3 regions of the Mesorhizobium erdmanii genome follow, and region 2 is predicted to be linked to each of the others. Evidence: riboswitches for the same ligand, from Rfam matches in the RefSeq annotation. Region 2 holds a riboswitch; each other region holds the start of a gene.

Region 1 (5,908 bases), 2.0 Mb from region 2:
GATTTTTGGAACTCACTGGAGGAGGAAACCAATGGCCGATGTCAATCTGAGACAAGTGAAGAAGTCCTACGGCAATCTCAACATTCTCCATGGCATCGACCTCGATATCAAATCCGGCGAGTTCATCGTCTTCGTCGGTCCGTCGGGCTGCGGCAAGTCGACTTTGTTGCGCTCCATCGCCGGGCTCGAGGAAATCACGTCCGGCGAGCTCAAGATCGACGGCGAGGTGGTGAATGACGTGCCGCCATCGAAGCGCGGCATCGCCATGGTGTTCCAGTCCTATGCGCTCTATCCGCACATGACCGTCTACGACAACATGGCGTTCTCGATGAAGATCGGCAAGGAAAGCAAGGCCGAGATCGACAGGCGGGTGCGGCAGGCCGCGGAAATCCTGCAATTGACCAAGTATCTCGACCGGCTACCCAAGGCGATGTCGGGCGGCCAGCGCCAGCGCGTCGCTATCGGCCGCGCCATCGTGCGCAATCCGAAAGTGTTCCTGTTCGACGAGCCGCTGTCGAACCTCGATGCCGCACTGCGCGTCGCCACGCGTATCGAGATCGCCAAGCTGAAGGAATCGATGCCCAACACGACGATGATCTACGTCACCCACGACCAGGTCGAGGCGATGACACTGGCCGACCGCATCGTCGTGCTCAAGGACGGTCATATCGAGCAGGTCGGCACGCCGATGGATCTCTACAAGAAGCCCGGCAATCTGTTCGTCGCCCAGTTCATCGGCTCGCCAGCCATGAATATCCTGCCGGCGACGATCGACAAGACCGGCAACCCTACCGTCGTCAGCCATGTCGGGGGACGGAAGGCAACGGTGCCGATTGCGACGCCGGCCTCGTCCAAGGGTGCGGCGGTAAGTTTCGGCGTGCGGCCGGAGGACCTGATGGTCGCCACCGGTGCGGATTACCTGTTCGAGGGAACGGTCGACTATGTCGAGCAGCTCGGCGAGGTTCAGCTGGTCTATGTCGACATCGGTCGCGCCGACCTGCCGCTGGTGACCAAGCTGCCAGGCAATGTCGAGGTCAAGCGCGGCTCGACATTGCGGCTGAGCGCCAATGCCGAGGACCTGCATATCTTCGACACCGACGGGCGGTCCTTCGCGCTGCATGAAGCGGAAGCAAAGGCGGCTTAAAGCGCGCGTCGCGTCGACAACGCAAAAAAGAGCGGCGGGCAATGCCCGCCGCTCTTTTTTAGAATCGACTTTGGCTGTTAGCGGCCGAAGAGGTTCCGGTCGGCGCCCTGGGGTGCCGACTTCTGTACGTCGCCCGACGAATTGAGCAGCTTGTAGACGGGCGAGCCGCTTTCACGGATCGAAGCCGTGCGCGAATTGTCAACCGAAGTCGCGGCAGGCTGGTTGGCGCCATTGGAGCCGTAATTGTCACTGCCGGCGAAAGCGCTGCCGGAGATGGCCAGAACGGCGGCGGCAGCAAGGATGATCTTCTTCATTTCAAGTCTCCTGAATTTTGAGTGTCACGGGAGCAACGGCGCAAGCAGCAGCTCCCGGAATCGGCTGTTAGCGGCCGAAGAGATTGCGGTCGGCACCCTGAGCAGGGGCCTGGACAGCCGGCTCCGACTTCTTGATCGAAGCCGTGTACGAGCCGTCGGTCGAAGTAGCAGCGGGCTGGTTGGCGCCATTGGAGCCGTAGTTGTCGCTACCGGCGAAAGCGCTGCCGGAGATAGCCAGAACGGCGGCGGCAGCAAGCATGATCTTTTTCATTTCAAGTCTCCTGAATTCTTCGAGTTCGCCAGGGCAGCGAGCCAAGCCCGCCGCCTGCTGGAGATCGGCAATTAGTTGTTGCCGAAGAGGTTGTGGTCGGCACCCGTGGCAGGCGTCTGGGCAGCTGGTTCCGACTTCTTGGTCGAAGCGGTGTACGAGCTGTCGACAGCAGCAGTGGCTGCGGGGGCATTCGAACCATAGTGGTCGCTACCAGCGAAGGCGCTGCCGGAAATGGCCAGAAGGGCGGCGGCAGTGAGAACAATCTTTTTCATTTTGGGTACTCCAGTATTTTTTCCGTCCGTCTAGCGGCGTGTCTTGGGATTAAAAATCGCGTCGTTCGGACCGCCCCGATGTGGGAGAGCCAGCCTGCCGTTTCCAATCACGAAGTTGTTCCGTGTGGACCAAGAATCCACCACTTGAAATTGTACCAAGACCTTCCAACGCAGATGTTTTTGTTTTTGATATCAAACTTTTAGGCAAAAGCAGCAGCGCGATCACCAACTGTATCCGAAGCTCAGCGTTCACACCGTCCTGCACGCACCGTCAACAGAAACGAACCGTTCGGTTCGATTTTAGAATCTGCTAATAGTCACTTTTCGAAACCGTTAACCGTTTTGCTCCCGTTCCGGGGGCGACTTCGATAGCCGGCACCGCCGGCAGCAAGACGATTTTCGCGACCGCCCTCTTGATCGGATCATGGGCGCATGCGTGTCGCGCCACATGGATGCGATGTCGCTTTCATGCCGATGTCGCAAACGCTGTCGTGATTAGATCAAGTCATCTCAGGTGCCGCTTCGTGACGATGGAGCGGAGAATTGGGAAGCCGGTCAGAATCCGGCGCTGCCCCCGCAACGGTGGTGGAGTTCAAGTCGCAACGGGAGACCACTGGGCGAAAGCCTGGGAAGGTGTCGCGATCGTCCGCAAGGACAACTCCAGAGCCCGGAAACCAGCCCGCGATTTTTTGAACTCGACTGATCGCGGTGGGCGGTCAAGAGGTGGATGGCGCACGCCCGGCTTTTGCCGCCCCGCGCCCGATCCTTCCTCAATCACCACCATAGTCAGTCCTTAGACACGAGGACAGGACATGGATACGCGCAACGACATGCTGAGGCTCTTGAGCGGCCGCAGGGACGGATTCTCGCTTGAACAGCCCTTCTACACGGATCCCGATTTCTTCAAGCTCGACATGGAGCTGATCTGGTACCGCGACTGGCTGTTCATCGGCCATGATTGCGAACTGCCGAAGCCCGGCAGCTTCATCACCGTGCAGATCGGCGACTATCCGGTCGTGCTGGTGCGCGACCAGCAGGGCAAGATCAACGCTTTCCACAATTCGTGCCGCCATCGCGGCAGCCGCGTCTGCAACACCGACAAGGGAATGGCCGCCAAACTGGTCTGCCCCTATCACCAGTGGACCTATGAGCTTGACGGAAAACTGCTGTTTGCCCGCCAGATGGCCGATGGGTTCGACAAGAGCCAGTTCGGCCTGAAGCCGGTCGCCTGCGAAAGCGTGGCCGGCTATATCTTCATCTGCCTGGCCAAGGAGCCCGCCGACTTCGCACCGATGCGGGCGATGATCGAACCCTATCTCAAGCCGCACCGCTTGAATGAAGCAAAAATCGCTTTCGAGAGCACGATCGTCGAAAAGGGCAACTGGAAGCTGGTCTGGGAAAACAACCGCGAGTGCTATCATTGCGCCGGCAATCACCCGGAACTGTGCAAGACCTTCCCGGAAGCTCCGACGGTGACCGGCGTGCAGGGCGCCGACAGCGATCCGGAAATGCTGGCGCACTGGGCCAAATGCGAGGCCGACGGCTTGCCGAGCAAATTCCGCATCGACCCCGCCGGTCAATACCGCGCCACCCGCGCGCCGCTGCTGCGTGACGCGGTCAGCTACACGATGACCGGCAAGCGGGCGGTGAAGAAGAACCTCTCCGACACGGTCTCCGCCGACCGCATCGGTACGTTGATGCACTATCACTACCCGACAACCTGGAACCATATCCTGATCGACCATGCCGTAACCTTCCGCGTACTCCCGATCAGCGCCACCGAAACGGCGGTGACGACGAAATGGCTGGTCCACAAGGATGCGGTCGAAGGCGTCGACTACGATCTTGCCGAACTCACCCATGTCTGGACCGAGACCAACGACCAGGACCGCCGCATCGTCGAGGAAAATGCCTTCGGCATTCTGTCGCCTGCCTATGAGCCCGGCCCCTATTCGGAGTTGCATGAGGGCGGTGTGATCCAGTTCGTCGACTGGTACGCCCGCTTCATCGGCCCGCGACTTGCCGACGATGGCCGGCCGGCCCTGCGCAGTGTGGCCTGAGAGGTTGAGGGATGAATGCGATGACGGATCTTGGCCTCTATCGCCATCTCGACCAGATGGCGCCCTGGAACGACAGGCTGCAGGTGCTGGAAGTGATCGGCGTCAGCGACGAAGCGCCTGACGTCAGGACCTTCACCTTCCGCTCCGACAACCAGACCTGGTTCCGCTACAAGCCGGGCCAGTTCGTGACGCTGGAACTGCCGACATCCGATGGGCCGCTGATGCGCACCTATACGCTTTCGTCCTCGCCATCGCGGCCATTTTCGATCGCGGTGACGGTCAAGGCGCAGGCCGGCAGCATCGGCACGCGCTGGATGTTCGATCATCTGGTGCCCGGCTCGCATGTCAAGGCTTACGGGCCGAGCGGTGACTTTTCGCTGCACAGCCACCCGGCGGCCAAATATCTGTTCATCTCGGCCGGCTCCGGCGTGACGCCGATGATGTCGATGCTGCGCTGGCTGAACGACTGCGCGCCATGGACCGATGTCGGTTTCGTCAACTGCGCGCGGCGCGCCGAAGAGATCATCTTCCGCAAGGAGCTCGAACTGCTCGGCGGCCATATGCCTGGCCTGTCGCTCGGCTTCATGATCGAGGAACGGTCAAGCCGCGAGGGCTGGTACGGCCATATGGGTCGGATCGATGCCATCCGGCTGCCGCTGCTGGCGCCCGATTTCCGCGAACGCGAGATCTTCTGCTGTGGTCCGGACCCCTTCATGCGCGCCGTGCGCGGCATGCTGGAAGCCGCCGGCTTCGACATGACGAAATACCACCAGGAGAGCTTTGCCGCACCCGCGGTGGAGGAAGTCCCGGCGCCGTTCGCCGCGCCGGACAGCGTGACTGTTCCCGTCGAAGCCGCGACAGCGATCCGCTTCGCGCTTTCGGATGTCGACGCCGAATGCGTCGCCGGCCAGACCGTGCTGCAGACGGCGCGCGCCTCGGGCGTGCGGATACCGGCGGCCTGCGAATTCGGCCTATGCGGAACCTGCAAGGTGAAGAAAGTCTCCGGCGCCGTCGAGATGAGCCACAATGGCGGTATCCTCGATCACGAGATCGACGACGGCTTCATCCTCGCCTGCTGCTCGAAGCCACTGTCGGCGCTCGAAATCGAGGCGTAATCCGCTCAGACCCTGATCGATGACCGGCGTCTCGACGGCATCGGTTACCTTGCCAACGAAGAACCGAGCGTTTACAGGCGTTGTCAGTGGACGCGATCCCGGGTAGGGGCGGGATCGCGAAGCGGGGCAACAATGATGCGTGATTGCGACGCCTATGCGGTTGCGAGCAGGGATATCGTCTTCGAATCCTTCGATGGCGAGGCCGTGGTGCTCAACCTTGCCAATGGCAAATATTTCGGCTTCTCCGATTCCGGCAGCAGGGTGTGGCAGGCACTCTCGTCCGGGGTCGACGCCCAGGCCCTGATCGGGCTGGCCGCCGGCGGCTCGACAATAGACGCTGCTGAGCTCGGCGATTTCATATCGCAATTGCTCGAACTGGAGTTGCTGGTGCGTTCGGAAGCTGCGGCGCAACCGCTGCCGGGCGAGTTGCCTGCCGAGCTTGCCGCAACCAGCGAACCACTTACCGTGAGCATTCACGACGACCTCGCCGACCTGATCATCGTGGATCCCATCCATGAGGTCGAGGAACCCCTCGGCTGGCCGGCGGTCAAACAGGCGTCCTGACGAGCCGGCCGCGTTTGAGATAGAGGGGCGCAGGATGCCGCGCGTCACGCTCGAAACCTTGCCGGACTACGCCCGGTATCTCGTCACCGCCACTGAAGCCACGCACTATCCGGCCACGCGAACGGTCCGCCTGCCCCGGCTGGAATTGACAGCGCATGTCGGTCCCGG
Region 2 (5,908 bases):
TATTGCCGAAATCGATGCCGAAATGGCGGCTCGGGTGAATGAGGTCGCATCGAAGGCGCCGACCCGCTGGCAGCATTTCGTCGACGAATGCACGACCTATATCGAGATGGCGCTGGAGCCGGAAATCCAGCGCATCATGTTCCGGGATGGCCCGGCCGTGCTGGGCGATCCGGCGCAATGGTCGAATGCCAATGCCTGCGTCGGTTCAATGACCGATCACCTGACCGCGCTGCAGGGGGAAGGAGTGGTCGTCCCCAGCGTCGACCCGGAGACCGCCGCGCGGCTGATCAATGGCGCCAGCAGCCAGGCGGCGCAGCGGATCGCCAATTCGAACGACCCTGAAGCGACGTCGAAGATGGTGGTGGCGGCGTTCAAGCAACTGCTCGAAGGCCTGCTCAGAAAACCGGATACCCCGAGGAACTGAAATCCCGTCTGCGGCCTGGTGCGCGCCCCCGATTGACAATCTTCGGGGTGAGCGCATCCTTTGCAGCCATCTCTGAGGGGAGATTCGGGCATGTGGGATTTCGAGATCGGCAGGTCGGTGTCCATCATGATGCGGACCTGGCCCTTCATTGTCTTTCGCATGATCGTCTATTTCGGCATTACGCTGGCCTACATCGTCGCGACTGGCACCGGTGCCTCGGTCGGCTTTGGCGTCGGCCATATCTCTACCGATCCCGACGGGCCGATGTCCTTCGCCCTGTGGGGCGGGGTGGTCGGCTTTGGCGTGGTCTCGATCGCCGTCTACTGGATCCGCGAATACATCCTCTACGTCGTCAAGGCCGGCCATATCGCCGTCATGGTCCATCTGATCGATGGCCGGGATGTTCCCGACGGCCAGAACCAGATCGCCTATGCCAGGCAGGTGGTGACAGAGCGTTTCGCCGAGGCCAATATTCTTTTCGTCGTCGACCAGCTGGTCAAGGGTGCCATCCGCGCCATCACCGGCCTGCTCGGCGGCATTGCCGCCTTCCTGCCCATTCCCGGCTTGAGTGGCCTGGTCTCTTTCATCAACACGGTGATCCGCCTGTCGCTGACCTATGTCGACGAGATCATTCTCGGCTACAACATCCGCATCAACTCGTCCTCGCCCTTCGAAACCGCGCGGCAAGGCGTCGTGCTCTACGCCCAGAACGGCAAGACCATGGTCAAGAACGCCGTCTGGCTGGCGGTGATCATGTGGGGCGTGTCGTTCGTCATCTTTCTGCTGATGCTGGCTCCGGCCGCCGCAATTTTGTTCCTGATGCCAGGGCAGCTCGCCGGCTGGGCCTTCGTTCTCGCCATCGTCTTCGCCTGGGCCTTCAAGGCGGCGTTTATCGAGCCCTTCGCCATCGCCTGCCTGATGCAGGTCTATTTCAAGACCATCGCCGGCCAGGTGCCCGATCCGGCCTGGGACGCTAGGCTGGCCGAGGCGTCGTCGAAGTTCCGGGAGTTGAAGGACAAGGCGCTGGCCTCGTTCGGCGGCTCACGCTGGGGCACGGCCGGCGCGACGCGCTGATCAGCGGCGCATGCCCGCTCAACAACAAAGCCGTTGAGGCGAGACGCCGTGGATTTGAGCGGCGCTTCGCCTTGCCCGCCAAAAGTCTCGCTCATGATCAAATCGGGCAGCGGCAGGCGCCGACCCCAGCCATGCGTTTCAAGGTCCGGTTTGGGAGCGAACTCGGAAACACGGCCGACGCAGAGATAGGCGATCGGCGTCACATGCTCGGGAATGGACAGCAGGTTTTTCAATGCTTTTGGTTCGATGATGCTGACCCAGCCGACACCCACGCCTTCGGCCCGTGCCGCCAGCCAGAAATTCTGCACCGCGCAGACCGTGCTGTAGAGATCCATTTCCGGATTGTGCCAGCGTCCAAGGGGTGAGCCTTTCGAACGCTCGCGGTCGCAGGTGATGCAGATGTTGAGCGCGCTTTCGCAGATGCCTTCCAGCTTCAGCTTGCGGTAGAGCGCCTGCCGCTCTTCCACGACGGCCGGCAGCTCCTGTTCGCGCGCGGCCAGGAACAGGTCGCGCACTTCCGCCCGTCGCGCGGCATCGCGAATGACAATGAAATTCCAGGGCTGCATGAAGCCGACTGACGGCGCGTGATGGGCGGCAAGCAGAAGCTGCGCCAGCACCTCGTCTTCAAGCGGAGTCGGCAGGAAATGGCTGCGCACGTCGCGCCGCGTGAACATGGCGCGGTAAACCGCGTCGCGCGCCGCCTGTTCAAATCCGTCGCCCATTGGAGCGGTCATGGCTTCCGGCATCGCTTGTCCCCTTGCGATTCCAATCAATGTCATCCGCCTGACCATGCGGATGACGATGCCTGCCAGGCCGGTCTTCTGGCTCGGGATCAACCCGCCTCCGGTGCCTTCCCGTCATCGACAGTGGCATTTACCGGCGCGGTCCCCCTTACAGCGTTGGGCACGCCACGGAATCAAACCGTGTTCCCGATTCTCCCGCCAGAGCATTTGCTAAACAAACAGACCGGCGGGCACCAGGCAGTGGCGGCACCTTACGCCGAAGCGCCCGCGAACGCCAATCCCCGCGGCGACGCCAATGGACGCAGGTATGATTTTCCCCAGCGATCAAGCCGCAATGCATGGCCATCGCGGCGCCGGGGCACTAGATAGGAAGCATGACAACCCGTCTCTACACCCATCCGATCTTCCTTGAGCACATCACTCCGCCCGGTCACCCCGAACGGCCGGATCGCTTGCGCGCCATCGAGCGCGTGCTCGACGACGAGGCCTTTGCCGCGCTTGACCGTGTCAAGGCGCCGGAAGGCGACGAGGCCACCATCCTCTACGCCCATCCCGCCGATTTCGTCGCCCGCGTGCGCGCCGCCATTCCCGACGAGGGTATCGCGCGCATTGATGCCGACACCACCGCCAGTCCTAAGAGCTGGCAGGCGGTGATCACCGCGATCGGCGCCGCCAACGCCGCCGTCGACGATGTCTTTACCGGCCGGGCCGACAATGTCTTTGTTGCCGCGCGCCCACCCGGCCACCACGCCGAAAAGACCACGGCCATGGGTTTCTGCTTCTTCAACACTGCCGCGATCGCGGCCCGTTACGCGCAGAAGAAGCATGGCGCCGAGCGTGTCGCCGTCGTCGACTGGGACGTGCATCACGGCAATGGCACGCAGGACATTTTCTGGGACGATCCCTCGGTGCTCTATTGCTCGACCCATCAGATGCCGCTCTACCCCGGCACTGGCGCCAAGAACGAGACCGGCGCCGGCAACATCGTCAACGCGCCGTTGGCGCCGCAGACCGGCAGCGAGGTGTTTCGCGATGCCTTCCTCTCGCGGGTGCTGCCGGCGCTCGACAATTTCGCGCCTGACCTGATCATCATTTCGGCCGGCTTCGACGCGCACCACCGCGACCCGCTGGCCGAAATCAATCTCACCGAGGACGATTTCGACTGGGCGACCGGCCAACTGATGCAGCGCGCCACGCGCCACAGCGGCAACCGGCTCGTCAGCCTGCTCGAGGGCGGCTACGATCTGCAGGGACTGGCATTTTCGGTCGCCGCCCATGTCGGGCGACTGATGAAAGGATGAATTATGGCTGCTGAGACCAACGAAGACGTCAAGGCGATGAGCTTCGAACAGGCACTCGACGCGCTGGAGAAGATCGTCGATGATCTGGAGCGTGGCGACGTACCGCTCGACCAGTCGATCCGCATCTACGAACGCGGCGAGGCGCTGAAGGCGCATTGCGACCGGCTGCTGAAGGCGGCCGAGGACAAGGTCGAGAAGATCAGGCTGTCGCGCGACGGCAAGCCGGTCGGAGCGGAGCCGCTCGACGCCGAGTGACTGAAAATTGGGGCGGGAAGAAAACAGGTAGGGAGTTCAAGCAATGTGCCGAAACATCAAGACCTTGTTCAACTTCGAGCCGCCGGCCACCAATGACGAGGTGCGCGACGCGGCGCTGCAGTTCGTGCGCAAGCTGAGCGGCTCGACCAAGCCTTCCAAGCGCAACGAACATGCATTCAACCATGCGGTCGAGGCGATTGCCGCGGCGGCGCGCGATCTCGTCGATTCGCTGGAGACCAGCCAGGAACCGCGCAATCGTGAGGAAGAGGCTGAAAAGGCGAAGGCCAGATCAGCACTCCGATTTGCCTGAGAGCCAGCCATGAGCTTCTTCCCGGGGAAAGACCCTGAAGCCGGCGACGCCTTTGCCAGCGATCAGATCGAGCTGATGGTCATCCCGAACGCCAAGGACATTGGCGGCTTCGAGGTGCGCCGCGCCTTGCCGACCGCCAAGAGGCGGCTGGTCGGGCCGTTCATCTTCTTCGACCGCATGGGGCCGGCGATCCTGCGTCCCGGCCAGGCAATGGATGTCCGCCCGCATCCGCATATCGGCCTGTCGACGGTGACCTATCTATTCGACGGCAAGATCAGGCATCGGGATTCGCTGGGCACCGAAATGGTGATCCAGCCCGGCGACGTGAATTTGATGACCGCCGGGCGCGGCATCGTCCACTCCGAGCGCACACCTGAAGAACTGCGCGGCGCAGCGATGTCGATCTCCGGCTTGCAGACATGGCTGGCCTTGCCGGACGGCAAGGAAGAAGTCGCGCCGGTGTTCGAGAACACCGCTGCCTTGCGGCTTCCCGACATTGATGCCGAAGGCGTCAGCGGCCGTGTCGTCATTGGCGATTTCCAGGGGCTGCGCTCCCCGGTGAGGGCCGATGCCGAGACGCTTTATGCCGATCTCAGGCTGGCGCCGGGCGCCAGCGTAAAGATACCGGCCGAGGCGGAAGAACGCGCCATCTATACGCTCCAAGGCGAGGTCGCGATTTCTGGCGATGTCTTTCCGGCCGAGCGGCTGCTGGTCTTCCGGCCCGGCGACGAGATCATCATATCGTCGCAAGGCGGCGCGCATTTCATGCTTTTCGGCGGCGCCTCGCTCGGTTCGAAGCGCTACATCTGGTGGAATTTCGTCTCCTCGTCGAAGGAACGCATCGAACAGGCCAAGCAGGAATGGAAGACGGGCCGCTTCGACATCGTTCCTGGAGATGCGGAAGAGTTTATTCCGCTGCCGGAAAACTGATGCATGTCGCCCAAAAGTGGCACGGTTTTGGGATCACGACATGCATTAAAACAAGTGAATATCGCCCAAAAGCGGCCCGGTTTCGGGACCAGGGTGTGCACGAAAGCAAGGACTTGACAGTGCGTCGCATAGGCTGTTTCGACGCGCTGTCCTTTTGAGAGCTGGCCTGCGTTACCGACACGCATTTACTTTCGCCGGCCGGCGGCCTATCCCGCCGTTGAACAGAAAGCCCGAGCACCCGTGAACGCAACGCCGCATACGCCGCTTCTCGACAAGGTCCGCATTCCGGCGGATCTGCGCGCGCTTGACGAGAGCGAGTTGCCGCAACTGGCGTCCGAGCTTCGCCTCGAACTGGTCGACGCGGTGTCCCGCACCGGCGGTCATCTTGGCGCCGGCCTCGGCGTCGTCGAACTGACGGTGGCGCTGCACTATGTCTTCAACACGCCTGACGATCGCCTGATCTGGGATGTCGGTCACCAGGCCTATCCGCACAAGATTCTGACCGGCCGGCGTGATCGTATCCGCACACTGCGCCAGGAGGGCGGCCTGTCCGGCTTCACCCGCCGCGCCGAGAGCGAATACGATCCCTTCGGCGCCGCTCATTCCTCGACATCGATATCGGCCGGTCTCGGCATGGCCGCCGCGCGCGACCTCGCCGGTGGCCGCAACAACGTTATCGCCGTCATCGGCGACGGCGCCATGTCGGCCGGCATGGCCTATGAGGCGATGAACAATGCCGGCGCGCTCGATGCCCGGCTCATCGTCATCCTCAACGACAACGACATGTCGATCGCGCCGCCGACCGGCGCGATGAGCGCCTATCTGGCGCGGCTGGCCTCCGGCAAGGCCTATGCCGGCCTGCGCGATTTCG
Region 3 (5,908 bases), 450 kb from region 2:
GCCACGGTTTCCCAATCCGTATTGCCCCAGCTCGTTTCCATGTCGGCCATGATGTTGTCGCCGCCGGCAGCAGCTATCATGGCGCTCGGGATGGCGAATTTTCCTGATGTGAACGGCTTGTCCTCGCCGGAATCATAGAGGAAAACGCGCGTCCCCTTGGCGCTGCCAACTTTCGCGGTGATCTTGGCCAATTGTGCCTTCCAGCCGGAGACGAGCCTTTCCGCGTCCGCCTCCTTGCCGAAGATCTTGCCCAGCTTTTCGACGTCGCCATAGAGCAGATCCATGGAGGCGGCCGGGCGGTTCTTGTCAAGATGGACGCAGCTTTCGGACAGCACCAGCGTCTTGATGCCGTACGGGGCGAGCGTGTCGGGGGTCACGTCGCCGCCGGGCTTCATGCCGTAGTACCAGCCGGCGAAGAAGAAATCGGGCTCGACCGCGACGAGGTTTTCGAGCGTTGGGTATTTTGGCGCCAGCTCGGGGATCGAGCCCTGCTCGGCCTTGAATTCGGGGCCGACCTTGTACCATCCGGTGATACCGGTCAGGCCAACGATCGACTGCTGCAGCTTCAGCGCGAAGGCCATCTCGGCCATGTTTAGGTCATGGATGACGGCGCGCTTGGGCGGAGCCTCGAAGGTCAGCGGTTTGCCGCAGCTGTCGACGGTGACCGGGAAAGCAAAGGCTACCGAGGCCAGCAGCGAGAAGACGAGCGACAGTGCGAGACGTTTCACAGGTTTTGCTCCTTGGTTGAACGATGTCGAATGAAGGAAGGGTTCGATCAAGAAAGCTCGATCAGGAAGGCGGCGCGGCGCGGTTCGGGACATCGAAGACCGTGAGTTCCCGGTCCTCGGTGGGGTGACGCAGGCGAAACACGTCGACGCCGAAAATCTCGCGGATCAACTGTTGGGTCAGCGCTTCGCGCGGCGCGGCGAGCGCTTGCAGACGGGCATGGTTCAATACCGCCACCCTGGTGGCGAACGGTGCGACAAGGGCCAGATCGTGCAGGACCGCGATGACCGTCATGCCGAAGCCAGCCACGAGTTCGAGCAGCTCGGCGCGGGCACGTGGGTCGAGATGGTTGGTCGGCTCGTCGAGGAACAGCACTTTCGGCTGCTGTGCGATGGCGCGCGCCAACTGGGCGCGTTGGCGTTCGCCGCCCGACAGCGAACCGATGGTGCGGCCAAGCAGCGGCAACAGGCCGGTCCGGCGCAGCGCGTCGACGACGATATCGCGCTCCTCGCTCCTGCGCCTCAAGCCGGCATGCGGAACGCGGCCAAGCTCGACATAGTCGATCACCGCCAGCCGCGGATCCGGCTGGTCGGTCTGGCCGACGACGGCAATGCACAAAGCCCGCTCGGCGGTCGAGATCCTGTCCAGGCGTCGCCCGCCAAGCTTCACCTCGCCCGAACTTGGCCTGAGCATGCCCGACAGCATGCGCAGCAGGGTGGTCTTGCCGGCGCCATTGGGACCGATGATGGCAAGACGATCGCCTGACGCCACCGACAGGCTGACCGCATGGACCAAGTCCCGGCCATTCGCGATCGCGCAGAGGTCGCGGGCTTCGAGGAGTGCAGTTGTCATCGACGGTCACCTGCAAGCTTGCCCGGCGCCGGGATGCGGGCCAGCGTCTTGCCGGCCAGCCGCGGCGGACGTTGCCCGGAATTGCACCAGCCGTCGGCGAGCGAGGCGTAGAGCCTGGCAAATCGCACCAGATCGCCGGCGTCGGCTTCGGCGTCGATGGACCCGAAAAGATAAGACGCCTTGCCCGGCGCCTGGAATGCCACCGTCAGCGGGCTCGCACAACCCGCCATGCATTCGACGCCTTCGATCGTGAAGCCATACGCCAAGGCGGGCTCGTGGCGGGCCGAAAACCGGGACCGCAAATCGGCGCACAGGCTTGCGCCCGACTTGATGCCGGTCGGGATGTCACGGCAAAGCGTGCACACGATGATGCGATGATCGATGGCGCCGTCCAACTTTCCGTCACTTTCCAAAACTGGCGACGGAAGGATGTTGGCGAGCCGGCCGACAAGACCGACGTCCACGTCTCCTCCCGGCACACCCCGTCCGGTCAACTCAGTGATGGCAGGTCTCCTGGCTCGCGGGTCTCAGCGCAATCCTGCCTTCCCAGCCTTGCCGGCCAGTGGCATGTCGGATCTTGCTCACCGCTTACAGTTGCGGGGGCAGCCACGGTCTCGATCCCTCGGGGTCTCACCGTGTTCCCTTTTCACCCCGTGCCTTTCGGCGCGGGGACCATCACCCGAGCATCGTAGATTTCCGCCGATCGCGCCGCAACGGTTTTCTGCTCCGACCCTCAACACGTCCGCAAGATCAGCAAATTTTGTTATGGTATAACATACCAGAGCAAACGGCGGTGTCAATCCCGGCATCGCAGGCGGTCATCGAAACGTCGGCAGATTTTTAAGAAGGCCGATCGGGATTTCGGAGATCGAAAGGCCGAAGCCGCCAGGGTGGATCGGGCGGATGCATCTCCCAAGGCCGTAAAACTCGACAATGCCGCCCAAAGCAGCGGCGTGCCGCGCTTTCATGCGATGCGGACTTTCGGCGCCGCCAGCGGCTACTCGGTGATGGGCGGAGTTCGAGTGAACCCCGCCCCGAATCGCATAGCTGAAGGGCAGCCGCGCCTACTTGCCTGACATCTGCTTGGCGTTTTCAGCCGTGATCGCAGTGGTGTCGACGGTGACCGTCGGATCCACCGACGAGGCGCAATCGAGCAGAATCTTCTTCGACATCTCGATCGCTTCCTTGGCACCGGTCGGATAGGTGAAGGTCGCCGCCCAGTCACCTTTTGCAACAGCCTCGATGCCGCCGGCCGGCCCCGGCAGGCCGTCCGTGCCGATGATCTTGACCTGCTTGCCCGCCCCCTTGGCGGCAAGCAGCGCGCCTGCCGCCATCATGTCGTTCGAGGCGTAGAGCACCTTGATATCAGGATGCGCCTGGAGCATCGCCGAGAAGGCGGTCTGGGCTTTATCCGGCACCCAGTCGGCAGCCTGCTCGGCCACCACCTGTATCTTGGCATTTTCCTTGACGCCGTCCTTGAAGCCGTTCAGCCGCTCGACTGCCGGGGTGGAACTCGGCAGCCCTTCCAACACGGCTGCTTCGCCACCTTCGGGCAACAAGGTCTTGGCGGTATATTTGCCTGCCTCGAGCGCGATCTTGTAATTGTCGCCGCCGATGAAGGCGGTGTAGTCCTTGCCGGGATCGCCAACGGTCTTGCGGTCGAGTTCGATGACCGGAATGCCGGCATCCATGGCGCGCTTCACAGCCGGCGTCAGCGGCGCTGCCTCGAAGGGCGAGATCAGCAAGATGTCGACCTTCTGGGTGATGAAATTGTCGACCTGCGAGGTCTGCGTGTTGACGTTGCCGGCGCCGTCGGCGATCTGCAGCGTGAAGCCGGGCACTTCCTTGGCCGCCGCGGTCAGCTCGTCATTGACGTGCTGGCGGTAGGGTTCGGCATTGTTGGCCTGCGAGAAGCCGATGATGAACTGGCCGTCCTTGGCGCAGGCTTTCACCAGTGGCTCGGCCGCATAGGCAGTGCCGGCAACGCATAGGCACGAGCCTGCCAGAAGCACGCTTCTGAAAATCGTTTTCATTACTCACTCTCCTCCTCGTCTGGCCGGGGGCCGGACATTTGGTTGACGTCAACATTGCCGTCTCTCCTCCTGTTTGTTGATCCATGTCGTTGTCGCAAAACCGATTTCACTTTTTGCGCGGCATGCATCAACGGCCCAAACCCTCGCGGCGGCGAACGAGGGATTGAAGCACTGCCGCCAGAACGATGATCGCGGCTGTCGCGAGCAGTTGCATGGCGGGCGTGATGTTGTTGAGCTGCAGGATGTTGGCGAGCGCGCCCAGCATGATGGTGCCGGCAACGGTGCCGACCATCGAGCCGGCGCCGCCGAACAGGCTGGTGCCACCAATGACCACGGCGGCGATTGCCGTCAGCTCATAGCCCATGCCGTCATTGGCGCTGCCGAAATTGAACTGGCCGGCATGCACGATGCCTGCCAGCGCCGCGGCAAAGCCGGTGATGGCATAGACCGATATCTTCACCATGGAGACGGGCACGCCGGAGATGCGTGCGGCGCGCTCATTGCCGCCGACGGCGAAAACGTAGCGGCCGAAGCGCGTGGTGTTGAGCACGATGGTGGCGATGGCAGCAAAGACGACGAAGACCAGGGTCGCCACCGGCACGGTGTTGTTGAAGAGCCGCTCCCCGAGCACCGCGAACACCGGCGGCGCCAGGCCCGGCCCCTCGCCATAGGAAATGTTGATGTATTGGTTGCCGGAGACGACCAGCGCCAGACCGCGCGCCGCCTGCAGGCCGGCCAGCGTGACGATGAACGGTTCCAGCCTGAAACGAGTCGAAATGGTGCCCTGGATGGCGCCAAAGACGATGCCCATGACGAGCACCGCGAGGATGGTCGGGATGAGGCCGAAGCCGCCCGAAATCATCATCGATGCGGTGACGACGCTGGAGAGGCCAAGCACCGCGCCGACCGACAGATCGATGCCGGCGGTGATGATGACGAAGGTCATGCCGATGGCGATGATGCCGGTCTCCGACACGGCGCGCACGATGTTGGCGATGTTGTCGGGGTTGAGGAACAGGATCTCTCCATGGCGGCGTGGCGAGAAGATGATGCCGCCGATCGCCACCACGACGAGACCGATCAGGCTCTGGAAGCGCACCACCAGAGCCAGCGGATCGCGACGCACTGGCGCTGCGGCCACCGGGCCGCTTGCCACCGAAATCTTCTGTTCAGACATCAGGCCTCCCTGCCATTTGCCGCGGCCAGCACGGTGTGCTCGTCGACGCCGCCTATGAATTCCGCCACATTGCGCCCCTGGCGCAGCACGACGATCCGGTCGCACAGGCCGATCAGTTCCGGCATCTCGCTGGAGGCGACAAGGATGCCGAGCCCTTGCGCCGCCAGTTGCCGCAGCCGCGCATAGATCTCGCCCTTGGCGCCGACATCGACGCCGCGCGTCGGCTCGTCGAGCAGCAGCAGCCTTGGGTTGCCAAGGATTTCCTTGGCCAGCACCACCTTCTGTTGGTTGCCTCCGGAGAGCGCTCCCACTGCTATGTCCGGGTTCTTCGGCCGGATGTCGAACTGGCCAAACGATTGCTTGATCGCATCCGCCTGCCGGCTCGCCGACATCAGCCCGGCGGGCGAGATGCGGCGGATGACCGACATAACGAGGTTGAGGCCGACCGCCATTCTGAGCATCAGGCCGCTGCCACGACGGTCATCGGTGACGAAGGCGATGCCGGCGTCGCGCGCGGCGCCGATCGAGGACAACTTGGCCGGTTTCCCATCAACCGCGACGTCGCCTTCCCAATGGCCGGCGAGCCCGGTGCCGTAGAGAGCGGACAGCAGTTCGGTGCGCCCCGCCCCCATGATGCCGGCGAGCCCGACGATCTCGCCTGCCCTGACTTCCAGCGAGATGCCGCTCGGCGGCTGCCAGCCGGCGCTTTCCCGGGCGAGCCTGAAGCTGGCATCTTTCAGGCTGAGCAATGTCCGGCCGGCGCTTTGCGCCCGCCGCGGATAAAGCTCGTCCAGCGGCCGACCGACCAGGAGGCGGACCAGTTCTGACTGCGGCGCGTTCGGTTCGGTGACGCCGGCGACCCGGCCGTCGCGCATGACAGTCACGCGGTCGGCGATCTCGGGCACTTCCTCCAGCCGGTGCGAGATGTAGACAATGCCGACGCCGGTCGCGGCGAGCTTGCGCATGATGTCGAACAGCCGCTCGACCTCGCCGACAGTCAGGGCAGCCGTCGGCTCGTCCATGATCAGCACGCGCGACGCATAGGATAGCGCCTTGACGATCGCCACCACCTGGCGCTGGCCGATCGAGAGCTCGGCGACCAGCCGTGCCGGATCGATGG

Evidence for each region. Region 2 has a riboswitch for cobalamin ahead of bluB (5,6-dimethylbenzimidazole synthase). Riboswitches for the same ligand answer to the same signal wherever they lie in the genome.
Region 1: another riboswitch for cobalamin. It lies ahead of EB233_RS01995 (aromatic ring-hydroxylating oxygenase subunit alpha); the one in region 2 lies ahead of bluB (5,6-dimethylbenzimidazole synthase).
Region 3: another riboswitch for cobalamin. It lies ahead of EB233_RS22605 (DUF1636 family protein); the one in region 2 lies ahead of bluB (5,6-dimethylbenzimidazole synthase).

The regions. Positions count from the first base shown of each region.
Region 1 is NZ_CP033361.1:443,685-449,592, forward strand. It holds gene bglA (beta-galactosidase BglA) at 1-2, shown strand, start outside; gene EB233_RS01975 (ABC transporter ATP-binding protein) at 32-1,144, shown strand; gene EB233_RS01980 (DUF680 domain-containing protein) at 1,222-1,458, opposite strand; gene EB233_RS01985 (DUF680 domain-containing protein) at 1,526-1,729, opposite strand; gene EB233_RS01990 (DUF680 domain-containing protein) at 1,801-2,001, opposite strand; cobalamin riboswitch at 2,497-2,698, shown strand; gene EB233_RS01995 (aromatic ring-hydroxylating oxygenase subunit alpha) at 2,814-4,061, shown strand; gene EB233_RS02000 (FAD-binding oxidoreductase) at 4,082-5,176, shown strand; gene EB233_RS02005 (PqqD family peptide modification chaperone) at 5,312-5,740, shown strand; gene EB233_RS02010 (serine kinase) at 5,775-5,908, shown strand, end outside.
Region 2 is NZ_CP033361.1:5,085,837-5,091,744, reverse strand. It holds gene EB233_RS24820 (TetR/AcrR family transcriptional regulator) at 1-424, shown strand, start outside; gene EB233_RS24815 (hypothetical protein) at 515-1,498, shown strand; partial or broken gene bluB (5,6-dimethylbenzimidazole synthase) at 1,618-2,220, opposite strand; cobalamin riboswitch at 2,293-2,494, opposite strand; gene EB233_RS24805 (histone deacetylase family protein) at 2,616-3,542, shown strand; gene EB233_RS24800 (exodeoxyribonuclease VII small subunit) at 3,546-3,797, shown strand; gene EB233_RS24795 (DUF2277 domain-containing protein) at 3,841-4,107, shown strand; gene EB233_RS24790 (pirin family protein) at 4,117-5,037, shown strand; gene dxs (1-deoxy-D-xylulose-5-phosphate synthase) at 5,278-5,908, shown strand, end outside.
Region 3 is NZ_CP033361.1:4,637,255-4,643,162, forward strand. It holds gene EB233_RS22595 (ABC transporter substrate-binding protein) at 1-728, opposite strand, end outside; gene EB233_RS22600 (ABC transporter ATP-binding protein) at 790-1,578, opposite strand; gene EB233_RS22605 (DUF1636 family protein) at 1,575-1,973, opposite strand; cobalamin riboswitch at 2,066-2,270, opposite strand; gene EB233_RS22610 (substrate-binding domain-containing protein) at 2,643-3,611, opposite strand; gene EB233_RS22615 (ABC transporter permease) at 3,739-4,788, opposite strand; gene EB233_RS22620 (sugar ABC transporter ATP-binding protein) at 4,788-5,908, opposite strand, start outside.